Regions from separate parts of the Streptomyces sp. NPDC002386 genome, predicted to be linked through region 2. Evidence: predicted binding sites of a transcription regulator. Region 2 holds the regulator's gene; the other holds the start of a gene.

Region 1 (10,811 bases), on a different contig from region 2:
GCCCGTGACGAGGCCGGCGTCGAGGCGGAGGGCGATGACGGTGTCGAGTTCGCCTCCGCGGTGGAGGAGCAGGGCCGGGTGGCCGTTGATCTGGGCCGGCCGGACGGAGACCGAGGTGCCGATCCTCCCCAGGACCTGGATGACCTCGGCGGCGCCCACCACGGGCCGCAGCGCGGCGCGGACGATCCCGCCGCCGTCGGTCAGCAGGACGACGTCCGGTGCGATCAGGTCGAGCAGGCCGCGTGGGTCCCCCGTCTCGACGGCCCGCCGGAACGCGGCGAGCGCGTCGCGGGCCCGGTCCGGGGAGACGGTCTCGCGGGGGCGGCGGGCCGCCACGTGGGCCCGCGCCCGGTGGGCGATCTGGCGGACGGCGGCCGGGGTCTTGTCGACGGCCTCCGCGATCTCGTCGTACCCCAGGTCGAACACCTCGCGCAGGACGAACACCGCGCGCTCGGTCGGTGCCAGGGTCTCCAGTACCAGCAGCATCGCCATGGAGACGCTGTCGGCCAGCTCCACGTCCTCGGCCACGTCGGGCGCGGTCAGCAGCGGCTCGGGGAGCCAGGGGCCGACGTAGGACTCCTTGCGGCGGCGGAGCGTGCGCAGGCGGGTCAGCGCCTGGCGGGTGGTGATGCGGACCAGGTAGGCGCGCCGGTCGCGCACCGCGCCGAGGTCGACGCCGGCCCAGCGCAGCCAGGTCTCCTGGAGGACGTCCTCGGCGTCGGCGGCCGAGCCGAGCATCTCGTAGGCGACGGTGAAGAGCAGGTTGCGGTGGGCGACGAAGCTCTCCGTGGCGGGATCGGGGCCGGTGGACGGCCCGGCGGTGCCCTCGGTGTGCGCGCTCTGCTCGGTCATGGCCGGCTCCCCTGTTGGCTCTCGTCCGTGTCACGCACAAGACGCCGTGGCGGGCCGGATCGTGACACCGCGGCGGGTGGGCCGCGTCACACCCGAGGGCTGTCACACGGTCCGGGCGGGCGGCGTCTCGTGGTCGTCAGGACGCCGCGGACGATGCGCCCGGCGGCACCCGCACGAGTGAGGACGAGGTCATGGAACCCCGTTTCAACCTGTTCGACAGCCCGACCGCCGCGATGGTCGCCAGGCGGTTCTTCAGCACCTCGCTGGTCCTGGACGAGTCGACGCTCCCGAAGGCCCTGCGGGAGCTGGTGGAGCTGAGGGTCGGTCAGCTCAACGGCTGCGGCTTCTGCGTCGACATCCACTCCAAGGAGGCCGCGGCCGCCGGTGAGTCCGCGCTGCGGCTCAGCCTGGTCGCCGCCTGGCGTCATTCCACCGTGTTCACCGAGGCCGAGCGGGCCGCGCTGGCGCTCGCCGAGGAGGGCACCCGGCTCGGCGACCGGGGCGTGACCGACGAGACCTGGGCCGAGGTGCGCAAGCACTTCGACGACGACCAGGTCGGGGCACTGGTCTGCCTGGTCTCCCTGATCAACGCGGCCACCCGGATGAACGTGATCGTGCACAACCCGGGGGGTTCGTACGAGCCGGGGATGTTCGACCGCCTGTCGAGCTGACCGGCAGGCGGTTCCGGCGGGCGGGAAACGCCGGAGCGGAGGACGCCGGGAGCGCAGACGCGGGAGGCCCGGCACCCCGAAGGGTGCCGGGCCTCGTCGCTGAGGTGCCTCAGTGGGAGTGGCCGTGGCCGTGGCCCGCCGCGGCCGGCTCCTCCTCTTCCTTCTTCTCGACGACCAGGGTCTCGGTCGTGAGCAGGAGGGAGGCGATGGAGGCGGCGTTCTCCAGGGCGGAGCGGGTGACCTTCACCGGGTCGATGACGCCGGCCTTGACCAGGTCGCCGTACTCGCCGGTGGCGGCGTTGAAGCCCTGGCCCTTGTCGAGCTCGGCGACCTTGGAGGTGATGACGTAACCCTCCAGGCCGGCGTTCTCGGCGATCCAGCGCAGCGGCTCGACGGCGGCGCGGCGGACGACCGCGACACCGGTGGCCTCGTCGCCGGTCTTGCCGAGGTTGCCCTCGAGGATCTTGACGGCGTGGACCAGCGCGGAGCCACCACCGGAGACGATGCCCTCCTCGACCGCGGCGCGGGTCGCGGAGATGGCGTCCTCCAGACGGTGCTTCTTCTCCTTCAGCTCCACCTCGGTGGCGGCGCCGACCTTGATCACGCACACGCCGCCGGCCAGCTTCGCGAGGCGCTCCTGGAGCTTCTCGCGGTCCCAGTCGGAGTCGGTGTTCTCGATCTCGGCCTTGATCTGCGCGACGCGGCCCGCGACGTCGGCGGAGTTGCCGCCGCCGTCGACGATCGTGGTGTCGTCCTTGGTGATGGTCACGCGGCGGGCGGAGCCGAGCACGTCCAGACCGACCTGGTCGATCTTGAGGCCGACCTCCTCGGAGATGACGGTGCCGCCGGTGAGGGTGGCGATGTCCTGGAGCATGGCCTTGCGGCGGTCGCCGAAGCCCGGGGCCTTCACCGCGACGGCGTTGAAGGTGCCGCGGATCTTGTTGACGACCAGGGTCGACAGGGCCTCGCCGTCGACGTCCTCGGCGATGATCAGCAGCGGCTTGGAGGCACCCGACTGGATGACCTTCTCCAGCAGCGGCAGCAGGTCCTGGATGGAGCTGATCTTGCCCTGGTTGATCAGGATGTACGGGTCGTCGAGGACGGCCTCCATACGCTCCTGGTCGGTGACGAAGTAGGGCGACAGGTAGCCCTTGTCGAAGGCCATGCCCTCGGTGAAGTCCAGCTCCAGACCGAAGGTGTTGGACTCCTCGACGGTGATGACACCGTCCTTGCCGACCTTGTCCATGGCCTCGGCGATCAGCTCGCCGACCTGCTGGTCCTGGGCGGACAGCGCGGCGACGGCGGCGATGTCGGACTTCTCGTCGATCGGGCGGGCCGAGGCGAGCAGGTCGTCGGAGACGGCCTTGACCGCGGCGTCGATGCCCTTCTTCAGCAGCGCCGGGGAGGCACCGGCGGCGACGTTGCGCAGACCCTCGCGCACCAGCGCCTGGGCCAGCACGGTGGCGGTGGTGGTGCCGTCACCAGCGATGTCGTTGGTCTTGGTCGCCACCTCCTTCACCAGCTGGGCGCCGAGGTTCTCGTACGGGTCCTCGATCTCGACCTCACGGGCGATCGTGACACCGTCGTTGGTGATGGTGGGCGCGCCGAACTTCTTGTCGATGACGACGTTGCGGCCCTTGGGGCCGATCGTCACCTTCACCGTGTCGGCAAGCTTGTTGACGCCGCGCTCGAGGGCGCGACGGGCGTCCTCGTCGAACTTCAGGATCTTCGCCATGACAGCGGGAGCCCTCTCGGAAATCTGTGGGTGAAAAAGGCACTGCGCCCCGGGCGCCCGGCTTCTTATGTGGTCGCGGGGGCCAGGGGCGCAGCGTCAAGCATCAAAAGTGCTCGAGGTGTCTTACTTCTCGATGATCGCGAGGACGTCGCGAGCCGAGAGGACGAGGTACTCCTCGCCGTTGTACTTCACCTCGGTGCCGCCGTACTTGCTGTACAGGACGACGTCGCCGACCTTGACGTCGAGCGGCAGGCGCTCGCCGTTCTCGAAGCGGCCCGGACCCACGGCGAGGACGGCGCCCTCCTGGGGCTTCTCCTTCGCGGTGTCCGGGATGACCAGGCCAGAGGCGGTGGTCTGCTCGGCGTCGAGCGGCTGGACCACGATGCGGTCCTCGAGCGGCTTGATGGCAACCTTGGAGCTGGTGGTCGTCACGGTCCGACCTCCCCCTTCGGAGATCTCACGGGGTTAACTGTCTGAGGTGGCGACCAGGTGGATCCGTCGTCGCGGGTGCCGGACCTGCCCGTCGCGTGGTTGGCACTCTCATCTGCCGAGTGCCAGAGCCGAGACTATGACCGCGATTAGCACTCGGTCAAGCGGAGTGCCAATGGCGGTGCGGCGCGTCGGCCCGGCCGGGGCCGGTGGGGAGCGTCCCGGGTGGGCGGCTCAGGCCAGGTAGTCCTCCAGGCGGGCCACTGTCAGGCCCTGGCTCTGGGCCCGGCGCAGCAGGCGGGCGGTGCGTTCCGCCAGGCCGGGGCCGGCGTCCCGGCCGGGGCCCACGAGGACGATGTCGCCGGGGGCCAGGTGCCGCGGTCCCCCGCGGTAGACGATGCCGCCGGAGCCGACGGCGGCGCGCCACAGGACGACGGCGGAGACGCCGCAGTCGGCGGCGGCGCGCAGGGTGGTGGCGTCGTAGGCGCCGCGGGGCGGCCGCAGGAGGCGGGGGCGGACACCGAAGCGGGAGCCGAGCTTGTCGCGCTGGCCGCAGATCTCGGCGCGCTGCCCGGCGTAGGGCAGTCCGGGCAGTGCCGGGTGGTCGAGGGTGTGGTTCTCGATCGTGGCGCCGACCGCGCGCAGCCGGGCGAAGCGGCCGTAGCCGGGGCCCGCGACGGTGTCGGTGAGGAAGAGGCTGACCGGCAGCCGGAGTTCACGGACCATGTCGGCGAACCGCGGATCCCGCTCGGCGCCGTCGTCGTAGGTGAGGAAGACGACCGGGTCGGTGGTGTCGACGTGGTCCACGACCGGGAGCGGCGAGGCGTCGGTCCGGCGGGCGCCGAGGGGCCGGGCCGGGTGGCTCGGCGGGGCGGCGAGCGGGGCGTCCAGACCCCAGCGGCGGTGCGCCGCGCCGACGGCCGCGCTCGGCGGCCGGGCCCCCTGGGCGGCCCGCTTGCCCAGTCGCTCGATGGGGTCGACGGACTGGGCGCAGCCGGTGAGCAGGAGGGCCGCGGCGAGCGCGGCCGCCGCAGCGGTCCGCGTGCGCCGCGGCCGGCCCGCCGGCCGCCCCCGGCGCCTCACAGGTAGTCCTCCAGGCGCGCCACGGCGTACCCCTCGCGCGTGACCTTGTCGAGGAACCTGCGCATGTCGTCGACCATCGTGCCGTTCCAGTCGTCGCGGCCGCGGAAGTGGGTGAGCACGATGTCGCCGGGGTGCAGGCTGCGGTCCCAGTCGCGGTACTCCCAGTGGTCGACGAAGACCTCCTCGTCCCAGATCGGCGCGTACTTGATCCCGCAGGACTTGGCGGCGCGCAGGGTGTCGCCGTTGTAGTTGCCGTAGGGCGGCCGGAAGACGGTGGGCGCCTTGCCGAACTGCTTCTTCATGATGTCCTGCATGCCGCAGATCTCGTCCCGCTGCTGCTCGTAGGAGAGGCCGGGCAGGTAGGGGTGGGTGAGGGTGTGGTTGTTGAGGGTGTGGCCCTCGGCCTGCATCCGGCGGAAGTAGCCGTAGTCGTCCTTCACCAGGTAGTTGCTGAGGAAGGCCGAGTAGGGGATCTTCAGGTCGCTCATCATGCGCAGGAACGCCGGGTCCTTCTCGGCGCCGTCGTCGATGGTGAGGAAGACGACCTTCTTGCCGGTGGGGACGGTGGTGAAGACCGGGGGCAGGTTCTCCTCCTCCTGGCCGTCCACCTCGAAGCCGTCGCGCGGGGTGATCTTCGGCTTGACGGCCGGGGGCGCCGGGGGCGCGAGCGGCACCCGGGCCAGCTTCCAGCGCTGGGCGGCCGCGACCAGCCGGGCCTGTTCGGCGGCGCGGCGGGCCTCGGGGGTCAGGGCCTGGGCGGGGCCGCCCTGGCCGGAGTTGTGGCCCGGCCCGGAGTGGGCGCCGGAACCCTGGCCCGGGGAACCGCAGCCGGAGACGAAGGCGGCCGAGACCAGAACGGCCACGCCGCAGCGCAGGGCGGTCCCGGGGAGGGACGGACGTGTGTCACGAGACCGCTTTTTGTCATTTTGTACTACTTCTCGCATGGCGTCGGATCCTCGCAGGCCCCGGCGCCGAACCCGGTCCGACACCGCCGCCGGAGGCGCACCATCCACCGACTGGCCCACAATGACCCGGTGAACGACCTCGCCCTCCTCCTCACCCCCGAAGGCCGCGCCCTGCTCGACGAGGTGCGCGACACCGACCCCGCGCGCGAGCTGGCCGTCGCCACCCGGCTGCGCCGGGACCACCCCGCCGAGCTGGTGTCCGCGGCGCTGGGGCAGGCACGGCTGCGGCAACGGGCGGTGGCCAAGTTCGGCGAACGGGACGCCGCCCGGATGTTCTTCACGCCCAACGGCGTCGAGCAGTCGACGCGGACGAGTGTGGCGACGCACCGGGCCGAGTGCCTCCGGGCGAACGGGGTGCGGTCCGTCGCCGACCTGTGCTGCGGGATCGGCGGCGACGCGATCGCGTTCGCCCGCGCCGGGATCCGGGTGCTGGCCGTCGACCGTGACCCGCTGACCTGTGAGGCGGCCCGCGCCAACGCCGACGCGCTCGGTCTCGCCGGCTTGATCGAGGTGCGCGAGGCCGACGTGACGGAGGTGGACACGGCCGGATACGACGCCGTGTTCGTCGACCCGGCCCGCCGGTCCGGCAAGCGCGGCCGCATCTTCGATCCGGAGGCCTACTCCCCTCCCCTGTCATGGGCGGTGTCCGCCGCGCTCGGGGCGCCGCGCGGCCTGCTGAAGATCGCCCCGGGCATTCCGCACGAGGCGATCCCCGCGGACGCGACGGCCGAATGGGTCTCGGACGGAGGGGACGTGAAGGAGGCCATCCTGTGGTTCGGCCCGGACGTGACGCCGGGGGCCCGGCGGGCGACGCTGCTCCCCGCCGGCGCCGGCATCTACGTGACACCCGACACCATGCTCCCCGACCCGCGGGTCCGGCCGGTCGGGCGGTACCTGTACGAGCCGGACGGCGCCGTCATCCGCGCCCACCTGGTCGCCGAGGTGGCCGAGGACCTGGACGGTGGGCTGATCGACCCGACCATCGCCTACATCACCTCCGACGAGCTGCACAACACTCCGTACGCCACCGCCTACGAGATCACCGACCAGCTCCCCTTCAACGTCAAGAGGCTCAAGGCCCTGCTGCGCGAGCGCGAGGTCGGCATCCTGACCGTGAAGAAGCGGGGCTCGGCGGTCGAGCCCGAGGAACTGCGCCGCAAGGTCAGACCCCAGGGCCCGCACTCCGCAACGGTCTTCCTGACCCGGGTCGCGGGAGCCCCGACGATGCTGGTCGGCCGCCCGGCGCGCTGAGACCGCGACCGGCCCCTCAGCCTGCCTCGGCGGCCCGGCGCAGCAGCAGGGCGCGCTCGCGTGCGTTGCGGGTGAGCGAGGCCGCGCGTTCGAACTCCGCGCGGGCCTCCGCCGTACGGCCGAGGCGGGACAGCAGGTCGGCGCGGACGCTGGGCAGCAAGTGGTAGTCGCGCAGCGCGGGTTCGCCGGCCAGGGCGTCGACGAGCGCGAGCGCTTCGGCCGGGCCCTCGGCCCTCGACACGGCCACCGCGCGGTTCAGTTCGACGACCGGCGACGGGGCCCGGGCGGCGAGCAGGGCGTAGAGGGTGGCGATGGTCCGCCAGTCGGTCTCCGCGTAGGTGAACGCGTGCGCGTGGCAGGCCGCGATGGCCGCCTGGAGGGCGTAGGGGCCGGGTGCGCCGGTGGCGGTGGCCTCGGCGCGGGCCAGGGCCCGGATGCCGCGGGCGATGAGCATACGGTTCCAGCGGCGCCGGTCCTGGTCCTCCAGCAGCACCGGGGTTCCGTCGGGGGCGGTGCGGGCGGCGGTGCGCGAGGCCTGGAACTCCAGCAGCGCGGTGAGGCCGTGCACCTCCGGCTCCTTCGGCATCAGCCCGGACAGCAGCCGGGCCAGCCGCAGCGCGTCCTCGCACAGCCCGGGGCGCAGCAGGTCGTCGCCGGCGGTGGCCGCGTAACCCTCGTTGAAGATCAGGTAGATGACGTCGAGGACCGAGCCGAGGCGGGCCTCGCGGTCGGGCCCGTACGGCACCTCGAAGGCGACGTTCCGCGTCGCGAGGGTGCGTTTGGCGCGGACGACGCGCTGGGCGACCGTAGGCTCCGGGACGAGATGGGCGCGGGCGATCTCCGCCGTGGTGAGACCGCCCAGCAGGCGCAGGGTGAGGGCGACGCGGGCCTCGGGGGACAGCACCGGATGGCAGGTGGTGAAGACGAGCCGCAGCAGGTCGTCGTCGATGTCGTCCGGGTCGGCGGGCTCGGGCGGCGGGGCCGTGTCCGGGAGGGTCCGGCCGATCTCCGCGAGCTTGCGGGCGTAGGTCTCGCGGCGCCGGACCAGGTCGACGGCGCGGTGCCGGGCGGTGGCCGTGAGCCAGGCGCCGGGGTTGTCGGGCACACCGTCGCGGGGCCACCGCTCCAGGGCGGCGACCAGCGCGTCCTGCGCCAGTTCCTCGGCGATGCCGAGGTCCCGCACGATCCGGGCGACGCCGGCGACGACGCGCGGGTACTCCAGCCGGAAGACGGTCTCGATGGCGTGTGCCGCGGTGGGCTGTGTTTCCACAGCCCACCATGCAACACCCCCGGGCCCTCCGGAGCCAAGGAGGGCTCAGCCCTCGGCGATCTCCCGGACCTCGCAGGTGACGGTCCAGAACTCCTCGTGGGTCTTCAGGAACCGCTTGGTCCACTCCAGCGCCTCGGCCATGTCCTTGCACTGCATGAGCGCGTAGCCGCCGACGACCTCCTTGGACTCGGTGAAGGGCCCGTCGGTGACGGAGATCCTGCCGCCCTCCCAGCGCACCCGGGCGCCCTGGGCGGAGGGGGTGAGTCCGGCGGTGTCGAGCATGACGCCGGCCTTGGTGATCTCCTCGATCAGCTCGCCCATCCGCTGCATCAGTTCCTCGCTGGGGCCCTCGGCGGGGGCGGAGTTCTCCTCGATGCGCACGAGCGACAGGTAGCGGGGCATGGTGACTCCTCGGTCCGGGCGACGGGGCCGGTCCCCGCCGCTCACCTGTACGTCGAACGGGAGACGGCCGGATCGACAGCCGCGCGGACATTTCCCGAAGATTTTTTTCCGGCCGCCCGGAGGGGCCGCCGCTCAGCGCGGCGACGCCCGCAGTTCGCCCGCCGCCGGCTCCTTCGCCACCACCCGGTCGGGGTCGGACGGCGCCGTGCCGATCCGGTCACGGAAGGAACGTGGATCCGGATGGTGAGAGGACTGCCGGCGGAAGCCCTGAGATCCGGCCTTCTCGGAGACTGCTCATCCGAGGCTCACCGTGGGCACCGGATTGCTGCCGCTCCAGGAGGCGTTGAACCCGAAGGTCACCGAACCGCCGTCCGGCACCGCGCCGTTGTACGAGGCGTTCGCGCACGACACCTCCGTGCCCGACTGGGTGCAGGTGGCGTTCCAGGCCTGCGTGATCCGCTGGCCGGCTCCGTAGGTCCAGTTCACCTTCCAGGAGGACAGCGAGGCACCCGAGCAGGAGATCCTCACCTGGCCGGTGAATCCGCCGTCCCACTGGCCGGTCAGGCCGTAGGCGGCCGAGCAGGCAGCGCCCGGCGGCGGTTCGCTCGTGCCGCCTCCCCCGCCCAGCGCCTCGGCGATCGCGTGATACGCCGGTTTCGGCTGGTAGTTCTCGTCGTACGGCGTCGCCGCCCCGTAGCCGGGAAAGGTGCTCGGCACCCAGGAGTCGGAGTCGGTGAAGCCCCACACCGTGACGTCGACGCACCGGGTCACGGCCGTGCAGGCGGCCGTCACGGACTTGAAGTCGGCCGCCTGCTGCGCCAGTTTCGCGCTGTCGGCGGGCAGGGACATCCGGACGTCCAGCTCGGTGACGGCCACGTCCACGCCGAGGTCCGCGAAGCGCTGGATGTTCTGCTGGAGCGAAGCCGGCACCTGGCCGAGGATCAGATGGGCCTGGAGGCCGACGCCGTCGATCGGCACACCCTGCTGCTTGAGGGACCTGACCAGGTTGTACAGGGCGGTGGACTTCGCGTTCACGCCCTCGACGTTGTAGTCGTTGATGTACAGCTTGGCGTTCGGGTCGGCCGCGTGCGCCCAGGTCAGGGCGTTGGCGATGTACCCGGAGCCGAGGCCGTCGTACCAGATCGTCGAGCGGTAGCTGCCGTCCTCGTCGAAGGGCTCGTTGACCACGTCCCAGACGGACACCTTGCCCTTGTAGCGGCCGACCTCGGTGCCGATGTGGTCCCGCAGCAGGGTGCCGAGCTGGGCCGGGGTCCAGCTCCCGTTGGTCAGCCAGCTCGGGTTCTGGCTGTGCCAGACCAGGGTGTGGCCGCGCACCTGCTGGTCGTGGGCCTGGGCGAAGGCCACGATCTGGTCGGCCTCGCTCCAGTTGAAGCTGCCCCGGGTGGGCTCGACCGAGCCCCACTTCATGGCGTTGCCCGGGGTGAGCGAGCCGAACTGCGTCCCGGTGATGTCCGCGTAGGCGCCGGTGAGCTTGGAACCGGTGACCGCGGTGCCGATGACCTTGCCCTTCGCCGCGGCGAGGTCGCGCAGCGGCGGGTCGGCGGCACGGGCGGTGCCGGTACCGGCCGTGCAGAGGGCCGCGGCGGCGACCAGGGCGGCCAGACAGGCGCGTAAGGAAGTTCTGGAGGTTCTCATGGCGGGGGGCCTCCGAAAGTTTCGGTCGTACAACCGACTGACTTCGGAGGAGTGTGCGGGCGCACGCCCCACCCGTCAATACGTCGTCTTCCGGCCACTCATGTCACCCGGCGGCCGGCGCCGCCGTACTGCTGCGCACCACCAGACTGGTCGCCAGCTCCACCCGGGTCGCCGCCCGCTCGTCCTCGGCGCGGCCCAGTTCCAGCACCAGCCGGGCCGCGGCCTCGGCCATCTCGGTCAGCGGCTGGCGCACGGTCGTCAGCGGCGGCCCCACCCAGCGGGCCACCGGCAGATCGTCGAAGCCGACCACGCTGAGGTCCTCCGGGATGCGCAGCCCCAGCTCGCGCGCGGCCTCGAACAGGCCGAGGGCCTGGAGGTCGTTGCCCGCGAAGACGGCGGTGGGCCGGTCCGGGCGGCGCAGCAGTTCCAGGCCCAGCCGGTAGCCGGCGTCGTGGTGGAAGTCGCCGGTCGCGACGAGCGAGGAATCGACCGGCAGC
Region 2 (10,811 bases):
TCTGGCCGGCGCCGCTTCCGGTGTTGAAGACGACGCGGTAGCTGTCCAGCTTCTCCTCGTCGGCGACGGCCTGGGTCTCGGCGAGCACGTCGGCCGCGAGCCGCGGGGCGCCGGCGGCGAGTTCGGCCGCGTTCTTGTAGTGGGCCTTGGGGATCACCAGGACGTGGGTGGGGGCCTGCGGGTTTATGTCCCGGAAGGCCACGGTGGTCTCGGTCTCACGGACGACCGTCGCCGGGATGGCGCCCGCGACGATCTTGCAGAACAGGCAGTCGTCCTGCGGTTCCCCTGCCATGGGTGTGCCTCCTGACGCCGGTGATCAGTACCGGGGCATCGTATCGGGGGTGCCGCGCGATCCGGTCACGGCAGTTCGGGCGGCGTCTTGGCGGGAGTCGCCTCCAGCGCCTCCAGGGCCAGCCGGACCGCCTCGTCCAGCTGGACGTCCCGGCCCGCCGCGTGGTCCTGCGGGCGCTGCAGGACCTCGACGTCGGGGTCGACGCCGTGGTTCTCCACGCCCCATCCGGGGCCCTCCAGCCAGAACGCGTACTTCGGCTGGGTGATCAGGGTGCCGTCGACCAGGCGGTAGCGGCTGTCGATGCCGATGACCCCGCCCCAGGTGCGGGTGCCGACGACCGGACCGATGCCGAGGGCGCGGATCGCCGCGTTGACGATGTCCCCGTCGGAACCGGAGAACTCGTTGGCGACGGCGACGACGGGCCCGCGCGGGGCGTCCCTCGGGTAGCTCTCGGGCCGCATCCCGCGCGGCAGGTCCCAGCCGACGATGCGCCGGGCCAGCTTCTCCACGACGAGCTGGGAGGTGTGGCCGCCGCGGTTCTCCCGGACGTCGACGACCAGCCCCTCGCGGGCCACCTCGATGCGCAGGTCGCGGTGGATCTGGGCCCAGCCGGGCGCCTGCATGTCGGGCACGTGCAGATAGCCGAGCCGGCCGCCGGACCGCTCGTGGACGTGGGCGCGGCGTCCGGCGACCCAGGCGTGGTAGCGCAGGGGCTCCTCGTCCGCGAGCGGGACCACGACCACGTGCCGCAGATCGCCGCCGCCGGCCGGGGAGACGGTCAGCTCGACGGGTTTGCCGGCCGTGCCGGTGAGCAGCGGGCCGGGGCCGGTGACCGGGTCGACCGGCTGCCCGGCGACCGCGACGATCGCGTCCCCGGGGCGCACGGCGACGCCGGGCGCGGCCAGCGGGGAACGGGCGTCGGGGTCGGAGGTCTCCGAGGGCAGGATGCGGTCGACGCGCCAGCCGCCGTCCTCATGGCGGGAGATGTCGGCGCCGAGCAGCCCCTGCCGGGCGCCGTCGCCGAAGCCGCCGCGCGGGGTGACGTAGGCGTGCGAGGTGCCGAGCTCGCCCTGCACCTCCCAGAGCAGGTCCACCAGGTCGTCGTGGGTGGCGAGGCGGTCGAGGACGGGCCGGTACCGGTCGAGGACGCCGTCCCAGTCGACGCCGCCCATGTCGGCCCGCCAGAAGTTGTCCCGCATGATGCGGCCCGTCTCGTCGTACATCTGCCGCCATTCGGCGACCGGGTCGACGGTCTGCCGGATCCGGGTGAGGTCGACGACGATGTTCGAGTCGCCGCCCTCGTCGTCGGAGGCGTGCCGGTCGGCGGGTACGACCCTGAGCCGGCCGTCGCTCCACAGCAGCACCCGCCTGCCGTCGCCGCTGACCTCGAAGTGGTCGGCGTCGGCGGCGAGGTGTTCCAGGCGCTGCTGGGCGAGGTCGTAGCGCTCCAGGCGGGTCTTGGGGTCGGGGGCGTCGGGCGTGGCGCGGCCCGCGCCGAGGACGCCGCGCACCGGGTGGCGCAGCCAGAGCACCCCGTCCCTGGCCGCGCGCAGGTTGGAGTAGCGGGCGGCCTCGACCGGGAAGGGCACGATGCGGTCGGCGAGGCCGTCGAGGTCGATCCGGGTCGCCGGGGTGCCCTCGCTGTCCGGCGTCTCGTCCTTGTCGGGGGTGCCGAAGGGCCGGCCGTGCCGCTGCGGCCCGAACGGCGACGGGGTGGTCGCGGCCAGGGTGATCAGGTGCGGCCGGACGCCCTCCACGAAGGCCAGGTCGAAGACGTGCTCGTCGTAGACCGGGTCGAAGGAGCGGCTGGAGAGGAAGGCGAGGTGCTTGCCGTCCAGGGTGAAGGCGGGCGCGTAGTCCTGGAACCGCAGCGGGGTCGCCTCGGTGACCGACAGGTCGGTGGTGTTGGCGAGGCGGAGCTGGGAGAGGGGCAGGGGCCCGGGGTGGGCCCAGGCGAGCCAGCCGGAGTCGGGTGAGAAGGCGAGGCCGTGGACGTCGCCGTGCTCGCTGCGGGTCACCTCGCGCACCTCACCGGTCTCCCGCTCGACCAGCAGCAGCCGCCCGTCGTGCGCGGCGACGGCGGCCCGGCTGCCGTCGGGTGCCATGGCCAGTTCCAGGACGCGGCCGAGCTGTCCGGCCGCGAGCCGGCGCGGGGGCGTACCGAGTGCGGCGCCGGTGGCGGGCGCGAACTCCAGGGCGTCCTCGCCCTCGGCGTCCGTCACCCACACCACCCACTCCTCGCCCTCCGAGCGGAAGGTGCGCGGCAGCCGGGTCCGCACGCCCGGCTGGGCGGCGAGCGCCCGGGCGGGGCCGGAGCGGTGGGTGACCCAGTGGACGGCGCCGCGCACGGCGACCGCGCTGCCGCGCGCGGTGTGGTCGGGGGCGGCGGTGCCGAACCAGTGGGAGGCGTTCACCGGGAACGGCTGGAGGTCCACGCGCGGTCCGCCGAGCCGGATGTCCAGCGGGCGCGGTTCGGCGCCGTCCAGGTCGTCCAGCAGCCAGAGTTCACCGGCGCGGGAGTAGACGACCCGGGTGCCGTCGGTGGCGGCGTGCCGGGCGTAGAAGCCCTCCAGCGGGGTGTGCCGGCGCAGGTCGGAGCCGTCGGCGAGGGAGGAGTAGAGCGCGCCGGTGCCCTCGTGGTCGGAGAGGAACGCGATCCGGTCGCCGGCCCACAGCGGGTACTCGATGTTGCCGTCCAGCTCCTCGTGCAGCCGGACGAACTCGCCGTCGCCCTCACGGTCGATCCACAGCTTGCCCGCCGTGCCGCCCCGGTACCGCTTCCACCAGGCGGCCTCGCGCCCCATCGGCGCGGACAGCAGCACCGTGTGCGGGCCGTGGGCGACATCGCCGACCGGACCGTACGGCAGGGTGGTGGCCGGTCCGCCGTCGAGCGGGACCGCCCGGGCCCAGCTCCGGCGCAGGCTCGCCTGGCCCTCGGTGCTGAGCGCGAGCACCCGGCCGTCCGGCGTCCAGCCGCGCACCTGGGTCCGCGCGCTTCCCCAGTGCGTCAGCCGCCTGGCGGGGCCGCCCGCCACCGGGGCTAGGTGCACCTCGGGGGCGCCGTCGCGGGTGGAGGTCCAGGCGACGGCGGTGCCGTCGGGTGAGACGCGGGGGTGGTTCACCGGCACGTTGTCGGCGCTGACCCGCCAGGCACGCCCGCCGTCGAGGGGGGCCAGCCAGACGTCGTCCTCGGCGACGAAGGTCACCAAGTCGCCGTGCGGGTGCGGGAATCGGAGGTAGCCGGAGGATGCCGTCGAAGCCGCCTGAGTCACCCCGTCACTGTACGCAGCGACCGGTGTCCCCCGCTCCCGGTTCCGATCACTTGCCCTCCACGGGCCGGCAACCCGGGTCGTTCGTGCACCAGATGGTCCGCGTCACGGTCACGGTGACGGTCGGCTGCCCGCCCCGCTGGGTGGGCGGCCGGTACGTCGGACCGGGCGTGGCGTCGCAGTCGCCGAGCCCGCTGACCCGGAACACCTGCCTGCCGCCGACCCTGGCCGTCAGATCACCGCGCACACAGGCCCCGTCCACGGCCCGGGTCACCTTCCCCTCGACCGTGATCCGCCGCCCGTCCCTGGTCTGCCCCTGGCAGTCGACGGACACGACGGTGCTCTGCGTCGGCGAGGGCGAACTGCGGGCCGTGGCACCGCCCTTGCCGCCGTAGTCGCCGGTGCAGGTGAGCCAGCTCACGTCCACGTGCCGCCGCTTCAGCTCGGCGGTCGCGGTGCTGTCGGTGGTGTACGCGGCCGAGGCCGAACTCAGGTCCCCCGGCTGACACGCCACCACCGCGCCCGCGCCCAGCACCACGAGCCCCGCCACGGCCGCACCGCGCACGATCCGCGGCCGGCGCCGAATCCGCCTCGATGCCCCCATGCAGGGCAGCGTGCCACCGCCGCTCCACGGACGGAAGGCCGCATACGGCCACTCACCCGTTCGGGCAGCGGCGGCCGCCGCGCGCCCCGGCCGTCAACCGCGCAGGAGGAGCCATTCCTGGAGTTCCACCACGTTGCCCTCCGGGTCCTTGAGGTGGGCCACGCGCATGCGGTCGGTCATCGGGGCCGGCCCGTGCAGCACGGTCGCGCCCCGGTCGGTGATCTGCGCGCAGTACGCGTCGAGGTCGTCCACGCGCAGCACGACCAGGGAGCGGTGCCCGGTGGCCGTCCCGCCCAGCTCCGCCAGGACCCCGGCCATCATCGCGCGGTCCTGCAGCGCGATCCCGGCCGAGCCGGCGTGCGGGCTGAACTTCTCGTACGGTCCCTCGCCGGTCCCGGACTGCGGCCTGAGGCCGAGGACGTCGGCGTAGAAGCGGTAGCAGGCCGCGAAGTCGCTCACGAGGAGCCGGACTTGGGCGAGTTCCATGACTGTCCCCCGGCGCTCAGGACCAGCGGCCGGTGCGGCCCAGCAGGAGGGCCGCCGCGGCGGTGCCGGCGGTGGAGGTGCGCAACACCGTGGGGCCCAGCACGCACGGCTTGGCGCCCGCCTCCTCGAAGAGCGCCAACTCGTCGCGGGCCACGCCTCCTTCGGGTCCCACGACCAGCACGATCTCGCCCTGCCCGGGGAGTTCGGCGGTGGCGAGGGGGGTGCTGTCGTGCTCGAAGTCCGAGTGGAGCACGGCGGCGAAGTCGGCCGCGGCGAGCAGGGCGGCGACCTGTCGGGTCGTCGCGGCGTCCGCGACCTCGGGGAAGCGGAGGCGGCGGGACTGCTTGCCGGCCTCGCGGGCGGTGGCGCGCCACTTCGCGAGGGCCTTCTGCCCGCGGTCGCCCTTCCACTGGGTGATGCAGCGCGCGGCCTGCCAGGGCACGATCGCGTCGACGCCCGTCTCGGTCATCATCTCCACGGCCAGTTCACCGCGGTCGCCCTTCGGGAGGGCCTGGACGACGGTGATGCGAGGGCTGTGTTCGGGCTCCGCCGGGAACGCGCGGGCCTCGACGGACATGTGGTCCTTGCCCGAGGTGCTGACGACGACCCCGGAGGCTCCCCGGCCCCGGCCGTCGGTGATCACGACTTCCTCACCGGGCTGCAGCCGCCGCACCGAGACGGCGTGCCGGCCCTCGGGTCCCTCCACGTCGATGACCGAGCCCGGGCCCACACCCTCGAGCGAGTCGACGACGAACACCGGCGCGGTCATCGCGCGTCACCCCCGGCCGACAGCTCCGTCCGGGCCGCGGCGAGCTCGGCCGTCAGCACCTCCACCAACTGCGCGGCCGGCAGTTCCCGGGCCAGCCGGTGCCCCTGGCCCGCCCACAGCGCCATGCCCTGCGCGTCACCGGCCTTGGCGGCGGCCTTGCGCAGCGGCGCCGTCACGTGGTGGACCTCCGGGTAGGCGGCGGGGGCGTAGGGGCCGTGCTCGCGCAGGAAGCGGTTGACCAGGCCGCGCGCCGGGCGGCCGGAGAAGGCGCGGGTCAGTTCGGTGCGCGCGAACAGCGGATTGGTCAGTGCCTGTTTGTGCAGGGCGTGGGCCCCGGACTCCGGGGTGGCGAGGAAGGCCGTGCCGAGCTGGGCGGCGCTCGCGCCCGCCGCGAGGACGGCGGCGATCTGGGCGCCGCGCATGATGCCGCCGGCGGCGACGACCGGGATGCGCACGGCCTCGCGGACCTGCGTGAGCAGCGACAGCAGCCCGATGCCGGAGCCGTCGTTCTCGGGGACGTCCCGGTGGGTGCCCTGGTGGCCGCCGGCCTCGGTGCCCTGCGCGATCACCGCGTCGGCCCCGGCCCGCTCGACCGCGCGCGCCTCCTCGGGGGTGGTGGCGGCGGCCAGGGTGAACGTCCCGGCGCGGTGCAGGGAGTCGATGACCTCACGGGCCGGGACCCCGAAGTGGAAGGAGACCACCGGCACCGGGTCGTCGAGCAGCACGGCGAGCTTGGCGTCGTAGCCGTCGTCCCGGCCGCTGTCCGGGTCGCCCAGCTCGGTCTCGTACCAGGCGGCCTCGCCCGCGAGCTGGTGGGTGTAGACCTCCACGGCGCCGGCGTCGAAGGGCGCGGCCCCGGCCGCTCCGGTGGAGCCGGTGCCCGCACCGGGGTGTTCGGGCTGCGGCATGAAGAGGTTCACGCCGAAGGGCCGGCCCGTGAGTCCCCGCAGCTGCTTGATCTCCTGGTACATGCCGTCGGCGGTCTTGTACCCGGCGGCGAGGAACCCGAGCCCGCCGGCCTCGGACACGGCCGCGGCGAGCTGCGGCACGGAGACGCCGCCCGCCATGGGAGCCTGCACGATCGGCCGGGGGAAGAGATCGGTCAGTGCGGAGGACATGACCGCATGTTGTCACGTCCCGGGGGGTGCGCCGAATCGGGTGTTCCCGCCTGGCACATGCCATTTTCCGGCCCGGTGGGCCGGGCCGGCGGGCGGGCCCGGTCCGGGGGCCAGGGGGCCGGGCCCCCTGGCTGGGCCGAGGGGCTCGGCCCGTCTCCCTCAGCGCCCGTTGAACGCGTCCTTCAGCCGCGAGAACAGCCCCTGCTGCCCCGGCTGGAACTGCCCCTGCGGACGCTCCTCGCCCCGCAGCTTCGACAGCTCGCGCAGCAGCCGCTCCTGCTCGGGGTCCAGCTTGGTCGGGGTGGTGACCTCGACGTGGACGATCAGGTCGCCCCGGCCGCCGCCGCGCAGATGCGTGACGCCCCGGGTGTGCAGCGGGATCGACTGGCCGGACTGCGTGCCCGGCCGGATGTCGACCTCCTCCAGGCCGTCCAGCGTCTCCAGCGGGACCTTGGTGCCGAGAGCCGCCGCGGTCATCGGGATGGTGACCGTGCAGTGCAGGTCGTCGCCGCGCCGCTGGAACGTCGAGTGCGGCAGCTCGTGGATCTCGACGTAGAGGTCGCCGGCCGGACCGCCGCCGGGGCCGACCTCGCCCTCGCCGGCGAGCTGGATGCGGGTGCCGTTGTCGACACCGGCCGGGATCTTCACGGTGAGGGTGCGGCGGGAGCGCACCCGGCCGTCGCCCGCGCACTCCGGGCACGGGGTCGGCACGACCGTGCCGAAGCCCTGGCACTGGGGGCAGGGGCGGGAGGTCATGACCTGGCCCAGGAAGGACCGGGTGACCTGCGACACCTCACCGCGGCCGCGGCACATGTCACACGTCTGGGCGGTCGTGCCCGGAGCCGCGCCCTCGCCGCTGCAGGTGTTGCAGACGACCGCGGTGTCGACCTGGATGTCCTTGGTCGTGCCGAAGGCCGCCTCGTCCAGCTCGACGTCGATCCGGATCATCGCGTCCTGGCCGCGCCGCGTGCGCGAGCGGGGCCCGCGCTGCGACGCCGTGCCGAAGAACGCGTCCATGATGTCGGAGAAGTTGCCGAAGCCACCGGCCCCGAAGCCGCCCGCGCCCGCGCCGCCCGACTGGGAGAGCGGGTCGCCGCCGAGGTCGTAGACCTGCTTCTTCTGCGGGTCCGACAGCACCTCGTAAGCGGCGTTGATCTCCTTGAACCGCTCCTGGGTCTTCGGATCGGGGTTGACGTCCGGGTGCAGCTCGCGCGCGAGCCGACGGAACGCCTTCTTGATCTCATCCTGCGACGCGTCGCGGCGCACGCCGAGAACGGCGTAGTAGTCCGTGGCCACTTACGACTCCGCCAGGATCTGTCCGACGTACCGTGCCACTGCGCGTACCGCTCCCATCGTTCCCGGGTAGTCCATGCGGGTCGGTCCGACCACGCCGAGCTTGGCAACCGCCTCGCCGCCCGAACCGTAGCCGACCGACACGACGGACGTGGAGTTGAGTCCCTCGTGTGCGTTCTCGTGCCCGATGCGCACCATCACGCCCGGGTCCTTCGCCTCGCCGAGGAGCTTGAGGAGCACGACCTGCTCCTCGAGGGCCTCCAGGACGGGGCGGATCGTGAGGGGAAAGTCATGTCCGAAGCGGGTGAGATTGGCCGTGCCGCCGATCATCAGCCGCTCCTCGTTCTCCTCGACCAGTGTCTCCAGCAGAGTGGAGAGCACTGTGGAGACCGTACCGCGATCCTCGTGGTCGAACGCCTCGGGGAGGTCCTCGACCAGGCGCGGCACGTCGGTGAACCGGCGGCCCGCGACCCGGCTGTTGAGCCTCGCCCTGAGGTCGGCGAGGGCCGTCTCCCCGAACGGCGCCGGGCAGTCCACCATCCGCTGCTCGACCCGGCCGGTGTCCGTGATCAGCACGAGCATCACGCGCGCGGGGGCGAGCGAGAGCAGCTCCACGTGCCGCACGGTGGACCGGGTCAGGGACGGGTACTGCACGACGGCGACCTGCCGGGTCAGCTGCGCGAGCAGCCGCACCGTGCGCGCGACGACGTCGTCGAGGTCGACGGCGCCCTCGAGGAAGTTCTGGATCGCCCGGCGCTCGGGCCCCGTCATCGGCTTGACGCCCGCGAGCTTGTCCACGAACAGCCGGTAGCCCTTGTCGGTGGGGATGCGCCCGGCGCTGGTGTGCGGCTGGGCGATGTATCCCTCGTCCTCCAGGGCGGCCATGTCGTTGCGCACGGTCGCCGGGGACACGCCGAGACTGTGCCGCTCGGTGAGCGCCTTGGAACCGACCGGCTCCTCGGTGCCCACGTAGTCCTGGACGATGGCGCGCAGCACCTGAAGTCTGCGTTCACTCAGCATCCGCGCGCACCTCCAGCACGTCTTCCGCTCGGCCCTCGGTCGTCCGCCTGGCACTCTGCGTGTCCGAGTGCCAGCGGTACCCGGCCAGTGTACGGCCGTGGGGTACTCACTGGGCAAGGTCGGTCCCGCCGTACCCCGTCCTACCGTTAGCGTCGCGTCATGACCGTGACTTGGGAAGAGCTGGGATGGGAGCGGTTGGCCGACGGGGTCGGGCGGTGCCGGCTGCCCGGCTGGGACTGCACCGCGGGCCTGGTGCTCGGGGCGGGCACGGCGCTGATGGTGGACGCCGGATCGAGCCTCGCCGAGGGCGCGCGGCTGCGGAAGCGGGCGGAGCGGCTCACCGGGCACCGTGTGACCCATCTCGCGCTCACCCATCCCCACTTCGACCACGTCTTCGGGGCGTCCGCCCTGGCGGGGGCCGAGGTGTACGCGGCGGTCGGCATGGACGCGGTGCTGGCGCACGAGCGCGAGGAACTGCGCCTGGACGCGGTCAGGAACGGACTGCCGATACCGGACGCCGACGAGGCGGTGGACGCCCTGGCGCCGCCCCGGCGCCTGGTCTCGGGCGAGTGGACGCTGGACCTCGGCGACGGTCGTCAGGTGCTGCTGGCCAACGTGGGCCCGGGCCACACCGCCCACGATCTGGCGGTGCTGGTGCCGGGCGTCCCGGAGGTCGTCTTCTGCGGCGACCTGGTGGAGGAGTCTGGTGAGCCGCAGGCGGGCCCGGACGCGGTCCCGTCCCGCTGGCCGGACGCCCTCGACCGCCTGCTGTCCCTGGGCGGTGAGGACGCGCTGTACGTGCCCGGTCACGGAGCGGTGGTGGACGCGGCGTTCGTCCGGCGTCAACGGGACGAGCTGGCGGCGCGTTTCGGCGTGTCATGAGCACAGGGCCGCCGGTTCTCCTATCGTCGTCCGAATGCGCCAGTACACCTCGGATCTGACCCCGCCGTGGAAGAAGTCCCAGCCCGTGCCGGAGGTCGCGGCGGAGCCGGGACTGGTGGTGGAGGAGCCCGGGACCGGTTTCTGCGGGGCGGTGATCGGCTGCGAGGCGGGCACGGTGACGCTGGAGGACCGCTTCGGCAAGCACCGGGTGTTCCCGCTGGAGCCGCGCGGTTTCCTGCTGGAGGGCAGGGTGGTGACCCTGGTGCGGCCGCCGTCGGGTCCGGCGCGGCCCACCCGTACGGCGTCCGGTTCGGTGGCCGTTCCCGGCGCACGCGCGCGCGTGGCCCGCGCCGGCCGCATCTACGTCGAGGGCCGGCACGACGCCGAGCTGGTCGAGAAGGTGTGGGGCGACGACCTGCGCATCGAGGGCGTGGTCGTGGAGTACCTGGAGGGCGTGGACGATCTGCCGTCGATCGTCGCGGAGTTCGCGCCGGGCCCGGACGCGCGGCTGGGTGTCCTGGTGGACCACCTGGTGCCGGGCACGAAGGAGTGGCGCATCGCCCAGTCGGTGACGAGCGAGCACGCGCTGGTCGTCGGGCACCCGTACATCGACGTCTGGGAGGCGGTGAAGCCCGCCGCTCTGGGCATCCGGTCCTGGCCCCGCGTCCCGCGCGGCCAGGACTGGAAGACCGGCGTGTGCCGGTCCCTGGGCTGGCCGGAGAACACGGGCGCGGCCTGGCAGCACATCCTGTCCCGGGTGCGGTCCTACAAGGACCTGGAGCCGGATCTGCTGGGACGGGTGGAGGAACTGATCGACTTCGTCACGGGCGACGGCGAGGTCTGACGCCCTCGCGGGCGCCGGGCGCCGGAGCGATCAGTCCACCAGGTCCCGTACCACCGCGTCCGCCAGCAGGCGGCCGCGCAGGGTCAGGACGGCGCGGCCCGCGCCGTACGGGCCCTCCTGGAGGAGGCCGTCCGCCAGGGCCCGCCGTGAGGCCGCCAGGCCGTCCTGCTTCAGCAGGGACAGCGGGGCGCCCTCCCGCAGCCGCAGCTCCAGCAGGATCCGCTCCACCCGCCG

Evidence for each region. The regulator HrcA, encoded in region 2, represses chaperone genes, less so after heat shock. The targets are predictions, from matches to a motif close to TTNGCACTCNGNNNNNCNGAGTGCNAA.
Region 1: the regulator HrcA is predicted to act here: its motif matches at 3,837-3,863, upstream of groES (co-chaperone GroES).

Annotation. Positions count from the first base shown of each region.
Region 1 is NZ_JBSFBX010000010.1:23,751-34,561, reverse strand. Features, by position in the region: gene ACWCPN_RS20800 (RNA polymerase sigma-70 factor) at 1-852, opposite strand, end outside; gene ACWCPN_RS20795 (carboxymuconolactone decarboxylase family protein) at 1,044-1,523, shown strand; gene groL (chaperonin GroEL) at 1,633-3,258, opposite strand; gene groES (co-chaperone GroES) at 3,382-3,690, opposite strand; gene ACWCPN_RS20780 (polysaccharide deacetylase family protein) at 3,922-4,770, opposite strand; gene ACWCPN_RS20775 (polysaccharide deacetylase family protein) at 4,767-5,714, opposite strand; gene ACWCPN_RS20770 (class I SAM-dependent methyltransferase) at 5,805-6,986, shown strand; gene ACWCPN_RS20765 (RNA polymerase sigma factor) at 7,003-8,256, opposite strand; gene ACWCPN_RS20760 (YciI family protein) at 8,302-8,658, opposite strand; gene ACWCPN_RS20755 (endo-1,4-beta-xylanase) at 8,953-10,314, opposite strand; gene ACWCPN_RS20750 (LacI family DNA-binding transcriptional regulator) at 10,418-10,811, opposite strand, start outside.
Region 2 is NZ_JBSFBX010000001.1:386,325-397,135, forward strand. Features, by position in the region: gene ACWCPN_RS01745 (histidine triad nucleotide-binding protein) at 1-292, opposite strand, end outside; gene ACWCPN_RS01750 (S41 family peptidase) at 358-3,564, opposite strand; gene ACWCPN_RS01755 (hypothetical protein) at 3,611-4,165, opposite strand; gene ACWCPN_RS01760 (VOC family protein) at 4,259-4,651, opposite strand; gene ACWCPN_RS01765 (16S rRNA (uracil(1498)-N(3))-methyltransferase) at 4,668-5,420, opposite strand; gene ACWCPN_RS01770 (nitronate monooxygenase) at 5,417-6,538, opposite strand; gene dnaJ (molecular chaperone DnaJ) at 6,698-7,834, opposite strand; gene hrcA (heat-inducible transcriptional repressor HrcA) at 7,835-8,851, opposite strand; gene ACWCPN_RS01785 (MBL fold metallo-hydrolase) at 9,011-9,733, shown strand; gene ACWCPN_RS01790 (DUF3097 domain-containing protein) at 9,768-10,577, shown strand; gene hemW (radical SAM family heme chaperone HemW) at 10,608-10,811, opposite strand, start outside.